Regions from separate parts of the Rudaeicoccus suwonensis genome, predicted to be linked through region 1. Evidence: predicted binding sites of a transcription regulator. Region 1 holds the regulator's gene; each other region holds the start of a gene.

What was found. Region 1 encodes HrcA, which represses chaperone genes, less so after heat shock. Its sites were predicted from a motif close to TTNGCACTCGNNNNNNNCGAGTGCNAA; they were not measured.
Region 2: a site for HrcA is predicted at 2,996-3,022, ahead of groL (chaperonin GroEL). Genes of this name have one in related genera too.
Region 3: a site for HrcA is predicted at 3,856-3,882, ahead of groES (co-chaperone GroES). Genes of this name have one in related genera too.

What each region holds. Positions count from the first base shown of each region.
Region 1 is NZ_VIVQ01000001.1:1,246,174-1,252,257, reverse strand. It holds gene ybeY (rRNA maturation RNase YbeY) at 1-295, opposite strand, end outside; gene BKA23_RS05725 (PhoH family protein) at 292-1,437, opposite strand; gene BKA23_RS05720 (16S rRNA (uracil(1498)-N(3))-methyltransferase) at 1,498-2,238, opposite strand; gene dnaJ (molecular chaperone DnaJ) at 2,235-3,362, opposite strand; gene hrcA (heat-inducible transcriptional repressor HrcA) at 3,399-4,436, opposite strand; gene BKA23_RS05705 (DUF3097 domain-containing protein) at 4,619-5,500, shown strand; gene BKA23_RS05700 (NUDIX hydrolase) at 5,497-6,084, shown strand, end outside.
Region 2 is NZ_VIVQ01000001.1:461,915-467,998, forward strand. It holds gene BKA23_RS02215 (HAMP domain-containing sensor histidine kinase) at 1-1,246, shown strand, start outside; gene BKA23_RS02220 (hypothetical protein) at 1,293-1,799, opposite strand; gene BKA23_RS02225 (LLM class F420-dependent oxidoreductase) at 1,935-2,975, shown strand; gene groL (chaperonin GroEL) at 3,178-4,809, shown strand; gene BKA23_RS02235 (hypothetical protein) at 5,150-6,084, opposite strand, start outside.
Region 3 is NZ_VIVQ01000001.1:715,058-721,141, forward strand. It holds gene tsaD (tRNA (adenosine(37)-N6)-threonylcarbamoyltransferase complex transferase subunit TsaD) at 1-71, shown strand, start outside; gene BKA23_RS03320 (glycoside hydrolase family 3 N-terminal domain-containing protein) at 110-1,258, opposite strand; gene BKA23_RS03325 (class I SAM-dependent methyltransferase) at 1,450-2,673, opposite strand; gene BKA23_RS03330 (ribose-phosphate diphosphokinase) at 2,785-3,762, shown strand; gene groES (co-chaperone GroES) at 4,048-4,344, shown strand; gene groL (chaperonin GroEL) at 4,467-6,077, shown strand.

The sequences.
Region 1 (6,084 bases):
CTTGGCGAGCCGCCACCGTCGGGCACAGCACGATGTCACCGAGCACGCCTTCGGCGGGTTCTTCGTCGGCGGAGCCCGGGCGCAACTCGTCCATCGGGAAGCTCATGACGTCGGTCGGCCCGGGCAGATCCATCCACTGCCGGTGCAGTGTCTCCATCGCAGCCTCGTCGATCACCCCGACGAACAGGTCGGCGCCCGGGTGAACGCGCATCTGGTCGAGCACGAAGGCCGCGCAGTCGTGCAACTCTTCGAGGTCGATGACCGCGTCGGTCTCGTTGCGCAGATCGATGCTCACGAGCGCTCACCGCGTTCGCTGCTCGTGCCGGTCGCGCTGCCACCGCTGCTGCGACGGGCGCCGTGGCGCGCGGGCCGCTGATGACCGGAGGTGGCCGTGGTTGCGGCGTCGAATTCCTCGTAGGCCTCGACGATCGCGCTGACCAGCCGGTGCCGCACGACGTCGTCGGCGGTGAGTCGGGAGAAGTGCACGTCGTCGACGTTGCCAAGGATGTCCTGCACCACCCGCAGACCTGACTGGGTGCCCCCCGGCAGGTCGACCTGGGTGACATCGCCGGTGACAACCATCTTGGACCCGAAGCCCAACCGGGTGAGGAACATCTTCATCTGTTCGGCGGAGGTGTTCTGCGCCTCGTCGAGGATGATGAACGCGTCGTTGAGCGTGCGGCCGCGCATGTAGGCCAGCGGAGCGACCTCGACGGTGCCGGAGGCCATGAGTCGGGAGAGCGAATCCTGGTCGACCATGTCGTGCAGTGCGTCGTAGAGCGGGCGCAGGTAAGGGTCGATCTTGTCGTTGAGTGTGCCGGGCAGGAACCCCAGCCGCTCGCCGGCCTCGACCGCCGGACGGGTCAGGATGATCCGGTTGACCTGCTTGGCCTGCAGCGCCGCGACCGCCTTGGCCATTGCCAGATAGGTCTTGCCGGTGCCGGCCGGGCCGATCCCGAAGACGATGGTGTTGGCGTCGATCGCGTCGACATACCCTTTCTGGCCCAGCGTCTTGGGACGGATCGTGCGTCCGCGGTTGCTCACGATGTTCATCGTCAGCACGTCCGCAGGACGCTCGCGCGTGCGGCCGCGCAGCATGCCGATCGACCGCTCGACGGCGTCGCGGTTGAGCGGCTGACCGGCGTCGATGATGACCAGGAGCTCGTCGATGAGTTCTTCGACCAGCGCCATGTCCGCGGGCGCACCGGCCAGGTGGAAGACGTTGCCGCGCACGTGCAGTCGCAGTCGGGGAAAGGCACGCTCCATGGTGCGCAAGAGCTCATCGCGCGGGCCGAGCAGGGTGACCATCGCGACGTCCGGTGGAATTTCGATGGTGTGCTCCGCCTCGATGTCGGCGGATCGGCTCACCGGACTCGACTCGGTGGCGTCCGCGCTGGCGGTCGTTGCGGGCAGATGGGCCTGATCGTCACGTGTCATCGTCCCGCCATCCTACGGTCGGCCCGTGACAGGCGGCGACTTCATACCGTCCGCCCGCCGTCACCAACGGCATCGGGCCGCAAGCACAGCCAGTGCAGCCGGTCCTGCGCTCGACGCGCGCAGCACCGTCGGCCCCAGGCGCACCGGTATGGCGCCGGCCGCCTCGAACGCTGCCACCTCTCCCGGCGTGATGCCGCCCTCGGGACCGACGACGACCATGACCTCGCCCTCACCCGGAAGGTCGACGTCGGTGAGGCGCGCCGTGGCCTCCTCGTGCAGCACCAGCGCTGTCGTCGCTGCAGCAAGCCGGTCCACCGCCATACGAGAGCTGACGACATCTTCCAGATCGGGCACCGTCGGCCGCCTCGACTGCTTGGCTGCGGCGCGCAACAGCGCGGCCCACTTGCGATGCGCCTTTGCCCCGCGTTCGCCGCGCCACTGCACGATGCTGCGCTCGGCCTGCCACGGAACGACCACGTCGACGCCGAGTTCGGTCGCCGCCTCGATCGCCTGGTCGTCGCGGTCACCCTTGGCGAGCGCCTGCATCAACACGAATCGCACTGCGGGCGCATCGGTTTCGTGCAGTGCGAGCACCGTGACGGTGAGCGCGTCGGCAGCCGCAGCGACCACACGGCACTCTGCGACACGTCCGCTGCCATCGGCGAGGTGCACGACTTCTCCGGCGCCGATGCGACGCACGACAACAGCGTGCCGGGCCTCTGCCCCGGCGAGCACGAGTTCACCGTGCACCTCGGCGACGGCCAGCGCGCCGTCGTCGACGAAGAACAGCGGAGCGGTCACTTCTGCTGGAAGGCGTCGCGCAACTTGCCGAACAAGCCCTTCTCGACCCGGTCGAAACGCGCCTGCGACAGATCCTCGCCGCGCTGGTCGGCGAGCTGACGCAGGAGTTGCTCCTGCTCGGCATCCAGCTTGGTGGGTACGCGAACGTTTGCGTGCACCATGAGGTCACCACGGGCGCTGCTGCGCAACTGCGTGACCCCGAGGTTGCGCAGCGTGATGACGTCCCCGGGCTGCGTTCCCGGACGGATGTCGACATCGCGCTTGCCGTCAAGGGTCTCCAGCGACAGCGTCGTGCCCAGAGCCGCTGCTGTCATGGGGAGTTCGACCGAGCAGTGCAGGTCGTTGCCCTGTCGCTGAAAGGTCGGGTGCTTGCGAACACGCACCTCGACATACAGGTCACCGGCCGGACCACCTGCCGGACCGACCTCACCCTCTCCGGTCAGCTGGATTCGCGTGCCGCTGTCGACTCCTGCAGGGACCTTCACCGAGATGGTGCGGCGATCGCGCACACGGCCCTCGCCAGAGCAGTCGAAGCAGGGGCTGTCGATGATCTCGCCGAAGCCGCGGCAGGCATTGCACGGGCGGGTCGTCATGACCTGACCGAGGAAGGAGCGCTGCACCTGCTGCACCTGGCCGGATCCGTGGCAGATGTCGCATGTATGACGACCGGTGCCTGGCCGGGCACCGTCGCCGTGGCAGGTTTCGCAGACGACAGCAGTGTCGAACGTGAGGTCCTCCGTACTGCCGAAAACCGCTGCTGAAAGGTCGATCTCGACACCGATCAGGGCGTCTTGGCCACGCTGCACCCGCGAGCGTGGGCCGGTCTGGCCACCGACGCCACCGCTGAAGAAGGCGTCCATGATGTCGCTGAACGAAAAGCCCTGGCCGAAGCCGGCGGAACCTGCGGAACCGCCGTACGGGTCGCTGCCCATGTCGTACGCCTGACGCTTCTCGGCATCGCCGAGAACGTCATACGCCTGGGAGATCTTCTTGAACTGGTCGGCCGCGTCCGGATCGGGGTTCACGTCCGGGTGCAGCTTGCGCGCCATCTTGCGGTAGGCCCGCTTGATCTCCTCGGGCGTGGCGTTCTGCGCGACTCCGAGGTCGCCGTAGTAGTCGTTCACAACTGTCCTTGTCAGGGGCGAAAAGTACTGTGGTCGTTACTGATTCAGGATCTCGGTCACATAGCGGGCAACCGCCCGCACAGCGGCCATCGTCGAGGGGTAGTTCATCCGGGTCGGGCCGAGGACACCCAGACCGGCCACGCCGCCGGCGGTGTATGACGCCGTCACCACCGACGTGCTCGCCAGATCGGAGATCGGGTTCTCCGCGCCGATGCGGACCGCCACACTCTCGCGTGACTCGCCGTCCATCGATGCCAGCAGACGCAGCAGCACGACATGCTCCTCCAGCGCCTGCAGCACCGGGCTCAACGTCAGCGGGAAGTCGTTGCTGGAGCGCGCCAGGTTGGCGGTGCCGGCGAGCACGACGCGATCCTCCCGTTGCTCGGCGAGCACCCCGGCGACCGCCCGGAGAACCGCGGCGCGCGACTGGCCTTGCGCGTCTCCCGGAGGTGCTTCGAGTTCGGCCACCGCCGCAACCAGCGCCACTGCAGCTTCGGCGCGTCGTCGGCCGACGCTGAGTTCATTGACGCGAGAGCGCAACTGGGCAACAGCCGCCTCGTCGTCAAGGTGCGTCGGCGACCCGAGTTCGAGGATGCGCTGCTCAACCTGACCTGTCGACAGGATCACAACCAGCATCAGTCGGTCCGCAGCGAGCGAGACCAGCTCGACATGCCGCACCGTCGCGGCGTTGAGCGAGGGGTACTGCATGACCGCCACCTGGCCGGTGAGCGAGGACAGCAGGCGAACCGTGCGCGTCACGACGTCGTCAAGATCGACCGACTGCGACAGGAAGGTCTCGATCGCCGATCGCTCGGCGCGTGTCAGCGGTTTGATCTGGCTGAGCTTGTCGACGAACAACCGATAGCCCGCGTCGGTCGGGATCCGCCCTGCACTGGTGTGTGGTGCAGCGATCAGACCCTCGTCCTCCAGCGCCGCCATGTCGTTGCGCACGGTCGCGGCGCTGACGCCCAGGTGATGGCGCTCGAGCAGCGCCTTGGAGCCGACCGGCTCCGATGTCGAGACGTAGTCCTGGACGATCGCGCGCAGGACGTCCAACCGACGCTCGTCGCTCATGTCCTCACCTCTTCCGTCCTCGTCACCAACATTGACCTGCCAACGGGCCCGACTCACCAACCACCCTGCCTTGCCGACAACAGCGCCTGGCACTCACGTATGCCGAGTGCCAAGTCTACGTGCACTCCGACATGGCCCGGCCTGCCGACCTCAGCGCGTCGCGCGCACTAATCTCAGGCCTCGTGACCGACAGATATTCCGCCGACGTCCTCGCCGGTGACTGGCGCGCTCCCGCGCGGGGGCGCTCGCAGCAGATCCCCGCCGAACGTGAGCTCGTCGTCGAGGAAGTCGAGACCGGGTGGTGCGGCATGATCGTGCGTGTCGAGAAGGCCGGCGGTATGCACGTGGTGCACCTGGAGGATCGGCACGGCCGGGTCCGCGCGTTCCCGCTCGGCCCCGGATTTCTCATCGACGGAGCACCGGTCGAGCTGGTGCCTCCGGCACCCAGCGCCGGCGACCGCGCCGCACTGGCCGCCGTCCGCGAGGCCGCGACCCGCACCGCCAGCGGTTCGCGGGCTGTTGCCGATGCGCCGGCGCGGGTCGCTCGCGGCTCGCGCATCTTCGTCGAGGGTCGCCACGATGCCGAACTGGTCGAGAAGGTCTGGGGCGCCGACCTGCGCATCGAGGGCGTCGTCGTCGAACTGTTGGAGGGCGTCGACGACCTGCGCGCCGTCATCCGCGACTTCCGCCCCTCGGCCCAGCGGCGGATGGGCGTGCTGGTGGACCACCTCGTGCCGGGCACCAAAGAGCAGCGGATCGTCGACGAGGCGCTCGGCATACCTGAGGCTCGCGATCATGTGCTCGTCGTCGGTCACCCGTTCGTCGACGTCTGGCAGTCCGTCCAGCCCGAGCGGCTCGGCTGGTCGCAGTGGCCGGTGATCCCCCGCGGCACGTCGTGGAAGCACGGGGTCCTCGCCGAACTCGGCTGGCCGCACGACTCGCAAGCTGATGTCGCCCGCGGCTGGAAGCAGATCCTGCGCCAGGTGCGCAGCTACGCGGATCTGCAACCGGAGTTGCTCGGACGCGTCGAGGAACTCATCGACTTCGTGACGGCAGAGGTATGACGCATCGCGCGGCGGAGCTTCGCGCCGAACTCGTCGCGGTCGTGCTGACGGTGGCCGCCGGTCGCGCGTGGGTGCTCGCCAGTGGAGATCCGGCCCACCTGCCGGCCGGGCCCCTCGGGGCGGACCAGGACTCCCTGCAGACCGGGGCGCGTGACTTCGTCCTCGACCAGACCGGGCTTCGTCTCGGGTATGTCGAGCAGCTCTACACCTTCGCCGACGGGGCTCGCAGTCACAACGACGACCGCGTCGTGTCGATCTCGTATCTGGGCCTGACCAAGGCGGACGCCTCGACGGGCGACGGCGAGTGGTCGGCGCTGTACGACCTGCTGCCGTGGGAGGACCGGCGGCACGTCAGCGAGGACGCGCCGGTCGACCGCCTGTCGCAGGAGATCGAAGCCGCACTGCGCAGGTGGGCGGGGTCTGATCGCGAGCGCTCGGAGCGCTGCAAATTCCTGTTCGGGTGTGACGATCAACCGTGGCGCCCGGATCTCGCACTGCAACGCTACGAGTTGCTGTGGGAGGCCGAACTCGTCGCCGAATCGCCATCTGCAGCAAGGGTTTCCGCATTGACCGGTGCGGCGATG
Region 2 (6,084 bases), 780 kb from region 1:
CCGGCTGGCCGATGCGGCCCAGGCCACGACCGATCTCGGCAGCAATCCCGACACGGCGCAACGTCGCGCGCGTCGTCTGCTGGAGGCGCTCGACATACAGTTCGTCACCATCTCGCGATCGGGAGTCGAGCAACCGGCGACCGGGTTGGCCGCCCGCAGCCTGACCGCCACGGACAAGGCGCAACTGCTGGCGGGAGAGCGGGTGTCAGGGCAGCGGCGGATCAACGGCCGTTGGGTGCTGATCCAGGGTCGCCCGACCAGCGCCGGCGCGATCGTCCTGGCGCAGCGGCGGTCGGATGCCGCCGCCGCCGCGGACGACGCGATCGTGCGCCTGCTCTGGGGCATCCTCATCGCGGTGGTCGTCGCGGTGGTGCTCGGCGTCGTCTTCGCCCGACGACTCAGTCGCCCGCTGCGGACGACTGCGTCGGTGGCTGCTGCGATCGAACGCGGCGAGCGTGCGGCGGTCGCGCCCACGACCGGCCCCAGCGAGATCGCGGAGGTCGGCGCCGCCCTCAACTCGCTCGCCGGTGCGCTGGCCGGATCCGAGCAGCGCCAGCGCGACTTCCTGCTGTCGGTCTCTCACGATCTGCGCACGCCTCTCACGGCGATCACCGGGTATGCCGAGTCACTGGCCGACGGTGTCGTCCCCGCCGAGGAGACGGCCGTCGTCGGAGCCACGATGCTGGGGGAGTCGCAGCGGCTGCGGCGCATGGTCGACGACCTGCTGGATCTCGCACGGCTGGATGCGCGTGAGCTGCGCATCGACCCGACCGACATCGAGGCGACGGCATTCGGAGCCGACACCGCCCGGGTGTGGGCGGCACGTTGCGCGGCCGAGGGCGTGTCCTTCGCCTTCCGGCAGCCGCCGCCACCGATCTGGTTGCGGTCTGATCCGACTCGGATCCGCCAGATCCTCGACGGATTGTTCGACAACGCGCTGCGGGTGACTCCTGTCGGCAAAAGCATTGTGCTGCAACTGGATTCGGTCGAGGACCAGGTCGTTTTCGAGGTGCGCGACGGCGGCCCTGGTCTCAGCGACGAAGACCTGGATGTTGCCTTCGAGCGGGCCGCGCTCTACGAGCGCTACCGCGGCATACGGCCCGTCGGCACCGGACTCGGCCTAGCGATCGTGCACGCACTGACCACCCGGCTCGGTGGCAGGGTGGAGGCGGGTCACGCGCCAGAAGGCGGCGCGAGGTTCACCGTCCGCCTGCCGCAGCGCATGGACGGCGAACCTCGCGACTGACCGGGCAGCGAGCCGTGCGAATGACTTGCCGCCCGGTGTCTGTGTGTTACTTGGCGACGTCGATCCGCGTCGCGGTGTATGACGTCGTACCGGTGCCGATCACAACGACCTTCGCACCGTCGTGCACACCGCTGATCGTGCCGGCGCTCTTGGTGGCGCGCATCCGCACCTTCGTCGAACCGTTGACGGCGAAGGTCTCCTCCACGTTGTTGCGTGCCATCACCGTGATCGAGGTCGGTGACACAGCGGTGACCGTTCCGCGGATCTCGTCATGGGTGACCAGCGCACCGGTCTTCTTGTCCTTGGTGACCCAGCTGCCGTAGACGACGCCGCGGCCGAGGCGGACGTGGCGCTTCCCGTCGGCCTTGTGGGCGGTCGATGATGCGGTCGTACTCACGGCGGCTGCTGGCGGTGCTGCGTTCGCCTCCGTCGAGGAGACGGCCACGGCGCCACCCGCGAGGGCGGCTACTGCGGTGCCGGCGACGGCGTACTTCTTCCACATGTCGATGTGTCCTTGCTGTTGCAGTGATGCCGCCGAGGATTTCGGCGACACCACCGACGATGCGCTCCGGATGTCAGCGTCCCGGCAGGCGATTGTGAAGGTTGTGTAAGAACGAGCGCGCCGCAGGCGCGATACTGGCGGGTAGACCGGCGGAGCCCACCGCCATACAACCCCCGGAGGTCACCCGTGCGTATCGGAATGCCACTGAACTACTCGAGCGGGTTCGCCGAGACGGCAGCGGAGGTGACCGACCTCGAGAGCGCAGGTCTCGACATCATCTTCGTCCCCGAGGCGTATTCCTTCGACGCGGTCAGCCAGCTCGGCTATCTGGCCGCGCGCACGCAGCGGCTGATTTTGGCGTCAGGCATCCTGCAGATCTACAGCCGCACGCCCACCCTGACCGCGATGACCGCCGCCGGCCTCGACTACGTCTCCGGTGGGCGCTTCATGCTCGGCATCGGCGCATCGGGTCCGCAGGTGATCGAGGGATTCCACGGCGTGAAGTACGACGCCCCGCTGGGTCGCACCCGCGAGCTCATCGACATCTGCCGGCAGGTATGGCGCCGCGAACGTGTCGACTACCAGGGGAAGTACTACCGCATCCCGCTGCCGCCGGAGGAGGGCACCGGTCTCGGCAAACCGCTGAAGCTGATCAACCACCCCGTTCGCGAACGCATCCCGGTCATGATCGCCGCGCTCGGCCCCAAGAATGTCGCCATGACCGCAGAGGTCGCCGAGGCGTGGGAGCCGATCTTCTTCTATCCCGAGCGTGCGGGCGACGTCTGGGGCGAGTCGCTCGCGCAGGGCCGCGCCAAACGTGACCCGAGCCTCGGCGACCTCGATGTCTGTGTCGGTATGCCGATGGCGATCGGCGACGACGTCGACCATCTGCTGCAGGGTCATCGTGACCAACTCGCCCTGTATGTCGGCGGGATGGGTGCGCGCGGCAAGAACTTCTACAACACCCTTGCCCAGCGTTACGGCTTCGAGGAGGCGGCCCGAACCGTTCAGGATCTGTATCTGGGCGGCAAGAAGTCCGAGGCCGCCGCCGCGTTGCCGGATGAACTGGTGCGCATGACATCGTTGATCGGGCCCAAGAGCTGGGTCGCCGAGCGCGTCCAGGCGTATGCCGCAGCAGGGGTCACCACGCTCAGCGTCACGCCGATCGCGGCGGACACCGCGAGCCGGGTGCGGATGATCGAGGAGTTGCGGTCGCTGGTGTCGTGAGCTGCCCCTCGCTACGGCCGTTTGCACTCGCGGTCAGAGAGTGCCAATAATGGCGTTAGCACTCTCTGCTTGAGAGTGACAACTTCAGCAGTATGGCGAGGGTTCGCTGCAGGTCGCCTCCGAAAGGCGCTCCGCACGAGCCCGTCCGTCGCGGGCGCCATACCGCTGGCTTCGTCACACACACGTGAGGATTGGACCGCACATGGCCAAGACCATTGCATTCGACGAGGAAGCCCGTCGCGGTCTCGAGCGGGGTATGAACACCCTCGCCGACGCCGTCAAGGTGACCCTCGGCCCCAAGGGCCGCAACGTCGTCCTGGAGAAGAAGTGGGGCGCACCCACGATCACCAACGACGGTGTGAGCATCGCCAAGGAGATCGAGCTGGACGAGCCGTACGAGAAGATCGGCGCCGAGCTCGTCAAGGAAGTTGCCAAGAAGACCGACGACGTCGCCGGTGACGGCACCACCACTGCCACCGTCCTGGCGCAGGCCATGGTCAAGGAGGGCCTGCGCAACGTTGCTGCCGGCGCCAACCCGATGGCGCTGAAGCGCGGCATCGAGCAGGCTGTCGCCAAGGTGTCGGAGTCGCTGACGACCGCCTCCAAGGAGATCGACACCAAGGAGCAGATCGCTGCTGTTGCGGCCATCTCCGCCGGTGGCGACGCGACCGTCGGTGAGCTCATCGCCGAGGCGATGGACAAGGTCGGCAAGGAAGGCGTCATCACCGTCGAGGAGTCCAACACCTTCGGGCTCGAGCTCGAGCTCACCGAGGGCATGCGCTTCGACAAGGGCTACATCTCCGGTTACTTCGTGACCGACACCGAGAGCATGGAAGCCGTGCTCGACGACCCGTACATCCTGATCGTCAACTCCAAGATCTCGAGCGTGAAAGACCTCCTGCCGTTGCTGGAGAAGGTCATGCAGTCCGGCAAGCCGCTGGTCATCATCGCCGAGGACACCGAGGGCGAGGCTCTGTCGACGCTGGTCGTCAACAAGATCCGCGGCACCTTCAAGTCGGTCGCGGTCAAGGCCCCCGGCTTCGGTGACCGTCGCAAGGCCATGCTCGGTGACATCGCCATCCTCACCGGTGGTCAGGTCATCTCCGAGGAGGTCGGCCTCAAGCTCGACACCGCCGAGCTCGACCTGCTGGGCAAGGCCCGCAAGGTCGTCGTCACCAAGGACGAGACCACCATCGTCGAGGGTGCCGGCGACGCCGACCAGATCGCCGGTCGCGTCAAGCAGATCCGCGCCGAGATCGAGAACTCCGACTCCGACTACGACCGTGAGAAGCTGCAGGAGCGCCTGGCCAAGCTGGCCGGCGGTGTTGCCGTCATCAAGGTCGGCGCCGCCACCGAGGTCGAGCTCAAGGAGCGCAAGCACCGCATCGAGGACGCCGTCCGCGCCGCCAAGGCGTCGGTTGAAGAAGGCATCGTCGCCGGCGGTGGCGTTGCGCTGCTGCAGGCCGGCAAGGGTGCGGTCGACTCGCTGTCGCTGAGCGGCGACGAGGCCACCGGCGCCAACATCGTGGTCGTGGCCACCGAGGCTCCGCTGAAGCAGATCGCCGCCAACGCGGGCCTGGAGCCCGGTGTCGTTGCCGCCAAGGTGCGTTCGCTGCCGACCGGTGAGGGCCTCAACGCCGCCACCGGTGAGTATGTCGACATGCTCGCGGCAGGCATCCCGGACCCGACCAAGGTGACCCGTTCGGCGCTGCAGAACGCCGCGTCGATCGCAGCGCTCTTCCTCACCACCGAGGCCGTCATCGCCGACAAGCCGGAGAAGGCAGCCGCTGCGCCGGCCGACCCGACCGGTGGCATGGGCGACATGGGCTTCTGACGAAGCGCGTAGCGGAGGTTGGCGGCGAGCGACGTAGGAGCGTGGCGGCCGGCCGACGTGGAGTGCGAGGAGGACGCCCGATGGATATGGGCTTCTGACGAAGCGCGTAGCGGAGGTTGGCGGCGAGCGACGTAGGAGCGTGGCGGCCGGCCGACGTGGAGTGCGAGGAGGACGCCCGATGGATATGGGCTTCTGACGAAGCGCTCACCAGCACGAAGAAGCGGCCGCTTCCCCCGGATGGGGGAGGCGGCCGCTTCTGTATGCCGTCGGTGTTCGACGTGGGCGCGGCTGTCGCCGCCCCCACGTCGAACACCGAGCGGGGTGTTGCGTGGTCGGCCGATCAGTTGGGGATGAAGTCGGTGCCGGGCACGCGCCAGATGATGGTCTGGGCGGAGTTGGCGACCTGGATCACGGCTGCGCCGGTGTCGAAGCCGGTGTTGATGCTGCCGTAACCGTTTCTGCTGCTCCAAACGGCCTTGCCCGCCGGCGAGATGACCATCAGCTGGCCACTGGTGGTCAGGGCTGCGTGCGAACCGGGCACCTTGGTGTTGGTCTGCCACACCGTCTTGCCGTTGATGCTGTAGGCGAGGTTGCCGTTGGTGTACATCGACAACGAGGAGTTGTAGCTGCCCTGGCCGTTGTAGCTGATCTGGTTGTAGTGCAGATACTGGCCGGACGGCAGCACGCTGTTCGCCTGGATCCCGTCCGCGCGGCTGCCCGATTGCCACACCACAGCACCGGCGGCGGTGGTCATCACCAGGTTGCCGGAGTTGTTGATGGTGAGAGTTTTGCCGCCCTTGCCTGCGGTGTTGCTGTTCCAGATCAGGCCGCCGGCCCCGGTTCGGATAGCCAGGTCGCCGTTGCAGTAGAACGAGATCGAGGTGTTGTCGTCCTTGCTGACGTTGTTGTCAAAGGCAGACCATGTCCCGAAGGCTTCGTTGCTGTAGGCGCCGGCCGATGGGAACTGCACGAGTTGCAGAATGACTCCGGCGCCATGGTCGGCGACGAAGTCGTATCGGCCGTTCGCGCTGGAGATCCAGTACGTCGGGTTGTCGGCGTGGATGTTGTTGCACGCGGTCAGAGTCGAGGGCACCGTTGACGAGTCGAGCTCCTTCGCAGCACCGATCCGCTGCGACAGGGCGGTCGCGCGGGCCGGTGTGAAGTGGGAGACGCCGGTCGAGGCCGATGCCGATGCCGCTGCGGTGACGCAGCCGGTCGAGACGAGGGCTGCGGCAACAGTGGTGGTGGACAAGACGGTCTTCAACGTGGGCCGTC
Region 3 (6,084 bases), 530 kb from region 1:
GGCTGACGCCGAGTTCGCTCGATCTGCCTGCAGATTCGTCGATGCCGGTGTCAGAGGTCAAAGCCCCCTGATCGCCGCTGGAGGGGCCGCACGAGGCGCGCGGCGACGGCTATGAGCAGGAGAGCAGACCGAGCGACGCTTTGAGGGTCAGCACCCTGCGCTCGGACGCAGCGACGGCGCCGGCGAATGCCGGGTCCTGCGAGACCTTTTGGGTGACTGCCGCAATCATCGTCGGCGCGTCGCTCGCCTTGCCGATCAACACGAGGTCACCTCCGGCGCCGATGAATCGCGTTGCACGCTGCCCGGCTGGGACGTCGGCGACCGCGACGGCCCCCATGTCGTCGGTGACGACGACCCCGTGCCAGCCGAGCCGGCCACGCAGCAGACCGTCGACGATGGCAGGGGAGAAGACGGCCGGATTGTTCGGATCGAGTTTTGGGTAGTCCGCCGAAGACATCATCACCATCGATGCGCCTGCCTTGATGCCATCCGAAAAAGCTTGCAAATAAGGGTCGTTCGCGGTCATCTGCGTGTCAGTGATGCCGACCGACGTCACATCGGTGTTGCCGGAGATCCGCCCCAAGCCCGGGAAGTGCTTGAGCGTCGACCCGACACCGGCGGCGGTCAGGCCGCGCACCACGCTCTGCACCGCGCTGCCCACCGCCTGCGGCTGATTGGCGTACTCCCGGCCGAAACGTCCGATCGGACCGTTCGCCAGCCCGATCGATGCGGGCACCGTGTCGGCGACCGGCGCGAGATCGACATTGACACCGGCTTGTTTGAGTTGACCGCCGAAATTGCGTGCGTATGCCGTGAGTTGCGCCGAAGTCATCCGTCCCTGGTCGATCGCCGGCAACAGCGTGGTGAAGCCGGAGCCACGCAGTTCTTGCACCGCTCCGCCTTCCTGGTCGGTGGCGATGACGAGACGCACGCCGCCGGTTGCCGCAGAACTCACCTGCGACTGAAGACCTTCAGACACCTGCTGCACGGTAGTCATTCCCGACCAGTCGCCGAGATAGATCACATTGCCCACGTGATCCTGCCGGATCAGCCGCTCGACGGTGGCGGGGCCGTACTGGCTCTTCACGCCGACCATGAACAACTGGCCGATGCGCTGAGCCGGGGTCATGCGCGCCAAAGTCGAGGATGCGCACGCGGCGACATCCTGACGCGGCGGCATCGCGCTCGCGGAGGACGTCGCGCTCGCTGCTTCGGAGGACGCGCTCGCTGCGGACGACGACGCGGAAGAGGGCGTCATACGTGAACTGGATGCAGCGCTCGAGCCACCCGCGCCACAACCCGCCAAAGGTGCGCTGAGCAGAGCGCAGACCGCGAGGGCTCGAACCTTTGGTGACGTGGACACCCGCTCCACGGTAGGCGACGCACGCACGATGCCCAACTGGCGCAACTGACGATTTCAGCTGTGGCGGAGGCTGCCCGATCGGTGGGTCAGAGTGCTGCGGACAGCATCAGCACGACCTGTGCACCGCCGACACGGGTGAGCAGGATGGTCGCCTCGGAGTTGCCGGACAGTCGCATCTGGCGACGCAACTGATCGCTGTCGATGCTCACCCCACGCTTTTTGATGGTCAGCCGACCGACGCGGTGGTCGCGCAACCAGGCGCGAAGCGCCTTGTTGTTCAACGGCATCGCGTCGATGACCGAGTACTTCTTGGCCCACGGCACGAGCACGTCCCGCGGGGAGGTGACGTACCCCAGTCCCGCGCCGAGCTCGACGCCGTCGACGCGCCGCACCAGCGCGCCGGTGAGCCCGGCACGGATGACGGCGCGATCGGCCTCGTAGAGATACCCGTGCAGCCGGTCGAGGCGTGCACCGTCGGTGCTGGCACCCGCGGCGTCCTGCTCGTGCACCTCGTAGGCGAACCGGCCGGTCACCACGACGGCGCACCGCCCCGGCTGCCAGGCGAGCTCGCCCCACCACACGACGCACTCCACGACCTCGCCGCCGAACGAGGTCCACTGTGCCTGGCTGCCCGGCGGCACCGCGGAGTGGGCGAATGACGGCGACAGCTTCGCCCCGACCGCGGGAACGGTCTCGGCGACCGATCGGACGAAATCCCACGACGGCGACAACTCATCGAGCCGGAAGGTGCGGCGAGTGCGACCGGTGATGTCCGCGACTCCGGGGATGCGTCTGGCCGGGTCCAGCCAGACCCCGACATCTCGTGGCTGTGACGGCGGCAGTTGGACGGTCTCGGCGCGCTGGTGGATGACGCGAGCGTGCTCCCACTGCTTGAGATTGACCGCCGCGATCATCGCCGTCAGCTCGTCGGAATCTGCTGCCATCACCCGCAATCCGGCCGACGCAAGGGCGCGGGCGTCGGAGCCGATGCCGCAGCCCAGGTCGAAGACGGACTGTATGCCGGAGTCGCGGAAGCGCGCCGCATGAGGTGCGGCGACCTCCGAGCGGGTGGCCTGCTCGAGACCATCGGCGGTGAACAGCATCTCGGCCGCGGCCTCACCGAACTTGCCGACGGCTCGGGCCCGTAGTCGGGACTGGGTCAGGGCGGCGGCGACCAGGTCGGCGTCGAAACCCGCATCGCGCAGGCGGGCGCCCAGTGCGAGAGCCGCCGTCTCGTCATATGTCGGCAGGGACTGCATGAGTCCCCATCCCTCACCCGAGGTGAGTCGGGCGAGAAGGGCGGGGTCCATGGGTCGACAGTCTGTCGCATCGGCGGGCGGTGGCGTGCGGGAGTCGCGCGGACCGATGACGGTAGGGTCGGAACTCCCAGCAGATCGCTCCCGTCCTCAGGAGTCACCGCCGTGCGCGACATCGTGGTTTTCACCGGCAGCGCCCACCCCGACCTCGCGCGACGCATCTGTGGCGGGCTCGGTGTGCCGCTGTCGGGCGTCGACATCCGCCGGTTCAGCAACGACTGCCTGCAGGCTCAGCTGCTGGCCAACTGCCGGCAGCGTGACGTCTTCATCGTCCAGCCGCTCGTGCCGCCCACGCAGGAGCATCTGATGGAGCTGTTGCTGATGATCGACGCCGCACGGGGTGCCTCCGCGGCCCAGATCACGGCGGTGATTCCCTATTTCGCCTACGCTCGATCGGACAAGAAGGACGCCTCGCGCATCTCCATCGGCGGCAAGTTGGTTGCCGATCTGCTCGCCACCGCCGGCGCCCAGCGAGTCATCACCATGGCGCTGCACGCGCCGCAGGTGCACGGCTTCTTCGGTATGCCGGTGGACCATCTCACCGCGATCGGCGTGCTCGCCGACCACTTCCGGGAGCAGGATCTGACATCCGCCGTGGTCGTCTCGCCCGACTTCGGAAACGCAAAGACCGCAACGCAGTTCGCTCGACTGCTCGGTCTGCCCGTGGCCGCCGGATCCAAGAAGCGCATCTCCGACGACACGGTCGTGATCGACACGATCGTCGGTGACGTCGCCGGTCGCCGAGCCATCGTGCTGGATGACGAGATCGCCACGGGAGGCTCGGTGATCGAGTTGCTGGATCGGTTGGGGGAGGCAGGGTGCACCGGTGCGGCCGTCGCCTGTACGCACGGGCTGTTTGCCGGGCGAGCCGTCGAGCGGTTGTCCGCCCACCCGATGCTCACCGAGATCGTCACCACCGACACCGTGCCGCCGGCCGGCTGGCCCGAGCTGAAAGTGCGCTCGATCGCCAGCCTGTTCGCGCAGGCGATCGCCAGGATCCACGCGGGCGAATCCGTCAGCAGCCTGTTCGACGGCGTCGACCCGACGCACGCGCCGCCGCAAGCGCATCTGCCGCTGGGCTGACCTGACACAGCGCGGCGTTTCGGTGCCGTTGAAGCGACACCGTGCCACAGGATCGGCGCCCGTCATACGTACGTGGCGATCGGTTGGCGAATGTTGGCACTCGAGTTGCAAGAGTGCTAACGACGTCATAGATTCAGTCCTGGCACTCTTCCTGGGACAGTGCCAGCCAGACAGTGTGGTCCGACCCCCGCGACGGCGGCTCACACGAACACATCCGGCAGCACTGCACCAGGGTTCGCATCCGCGGCCTGCGTCACGCAGGCCCTAGCAAAGGAAGGTCCCACCGTGTCGGTGAACATCAAGCCGCTCGAAGACCGCATCGTCGTCAAGTCCGTCGAGGCCGAGCAGACCACCGCTTCCGGTCTGGTCATCCCGGACACCGCGAAGGAAAAGCCGCAGGAGGGCGAGGTTCTCGCCATCGGTCCCGGTCGCATCGACGACAAGGGCAACCGCGTTCCGCTCGACGTCGCTGTCGGTGACAAGGTCATCTACTCCAAGTACGGCGGCACCGAGGTCAAGTACGCCGGCGAGGAGCTGCTCATCCTCTCGGCTCGCGACGTGCTCGCAGTCGTCACCAAGTAACACGACTCCATTTCGTATGACGCGCCTCGGCTCGCGCGCCAGCTTTGCTGCTGAATCACAGGCAGTGGCGGGCCGCCGGCCGAGGCGTTCGTCATACCCCCTGAACTAGCGAAAGGCCACTCATGGCAAAGGAACTGGAGTTCAGCGACTCCGCCCGCAAGTCCCTGGAACGTGGCGTCGACGCGCTCGCGAACGCGGTCAAGGTGACGCTCGGCCCCAAGGGCCGCAACGTCGTGATCGACAAGAAGTGGGGCGCCCCGACCATCACGAACGACGGTGTCACCATCGCCCGTGAGGTCGAGCTCGACGACCCGTACGAAAACCTCGGCGCTCAGCTGGCCAAGGAAGTCGCCACCAAGACCAACGACATCGCCGGTGACGGCACCACCACCGCCACCGTGCTGGCCCAGGCGATGGTCCGCGAGGGCCTGCGCAATGTCGCCGCCGGTGCCGGTCCCGCCGCCCTGAAGCGCGGCATCGACCACGCCGTGACGTCGATCAACGACCGCCTGCTGGCCAACGCCCGCGAGGTCGACGGCAAGGACGAAATCGCTCAGGTCGCAGCGCTTTCCGCGCAGGACGCCACCATCGGCGGTCTGATCGCCGAGGCGTTCGACAAGGTCGGCAAGGACGGCGTCATCACCGTCGAGGAGTCCTCCACCGCCGAGACGGTGCTCGACTTCACCGAGGGCATGCAGTTCGACAAGGGGTACATCAGCCCCTACTTCGTGACCGACCCCGAGCGGATGGAAGCCGTCCTCGAGGATGCCTACATCCTGATCAACCAGGGGAAGATCTCCGCCGTCGCCGACGTGTTGCCGGTGCTGGAGAAGGTCGTGCAGTCCGGCAAGCCTCTGCTGATCATCGCCGAGGACATCGACGGCGAAGCGCTGTCGACGCTGGTGGTCAACAAGATTCGTGGCACGTTCAACGTGTGCGCGGTCAAGGCGCCGGGCTTCGGTGACCGCCGCAAGGCCATGCTGCAGGACATCGCGATCCTGACCGGTGGCCAGGTCATCAGCGAAGAGGTCGGCCTCAAGCTCGACCAGGCAGACCTCGAACTCCTCGGTCAGGCGCGTCGCATCGTCGTCACCAAGGACAACACCACCGTCATCGACGGTCAGGGCGAGTCCAGCGACGTCGACGGTCGTGTGAAGGAGCTCAAGTCCGAGATCGAGCGCTCCGACTCCGACTGGGATCGCGAGAAGCTGCAGGAGCGTCTGGCCAAGCTGGCCGGTGGCGTCTGCGTCATCAAGGTCGGCGCTCACACCGAGGTGGAGCTGAAGGAGAAGAAGCACCGCATCGAGGACGCGATCTCCGCGACGCGCGCTGCGATCGAGGAGGGCATCGTCGCCGGTGGTGGCTCTGCTCTGGTGCACGCTTCGGCGGCCCTCAGCGAACTGTCGCTCGAAGGTGACGAGGCCACCGGTGCAGCGCTCATCGGCAAGGCCGTCGTCGAGCCGCTGCGCTGGATCGCCGAGAACGCCGGTCTCGAGGGCTATGTCGCCGTCGCCAACGTCAAGGACCTGCCGGTCGGCCAGGGCCTCAACGCAGCGACCGGTGAGTATGGCGACCTGATCAAGGCCGGCGTCATCGACCCGGTCAAGGTCACCCGCTCCGCGCTGCGCAACGCCGCATCAATCGCGTCGATGGTGCTCACCACCGACACGCTCGTCGTGGACAAGAAGGAAGAGGAAGAGCCGGCCGCTGCCGGTCACGGTCACGGTCACTGATCGACGC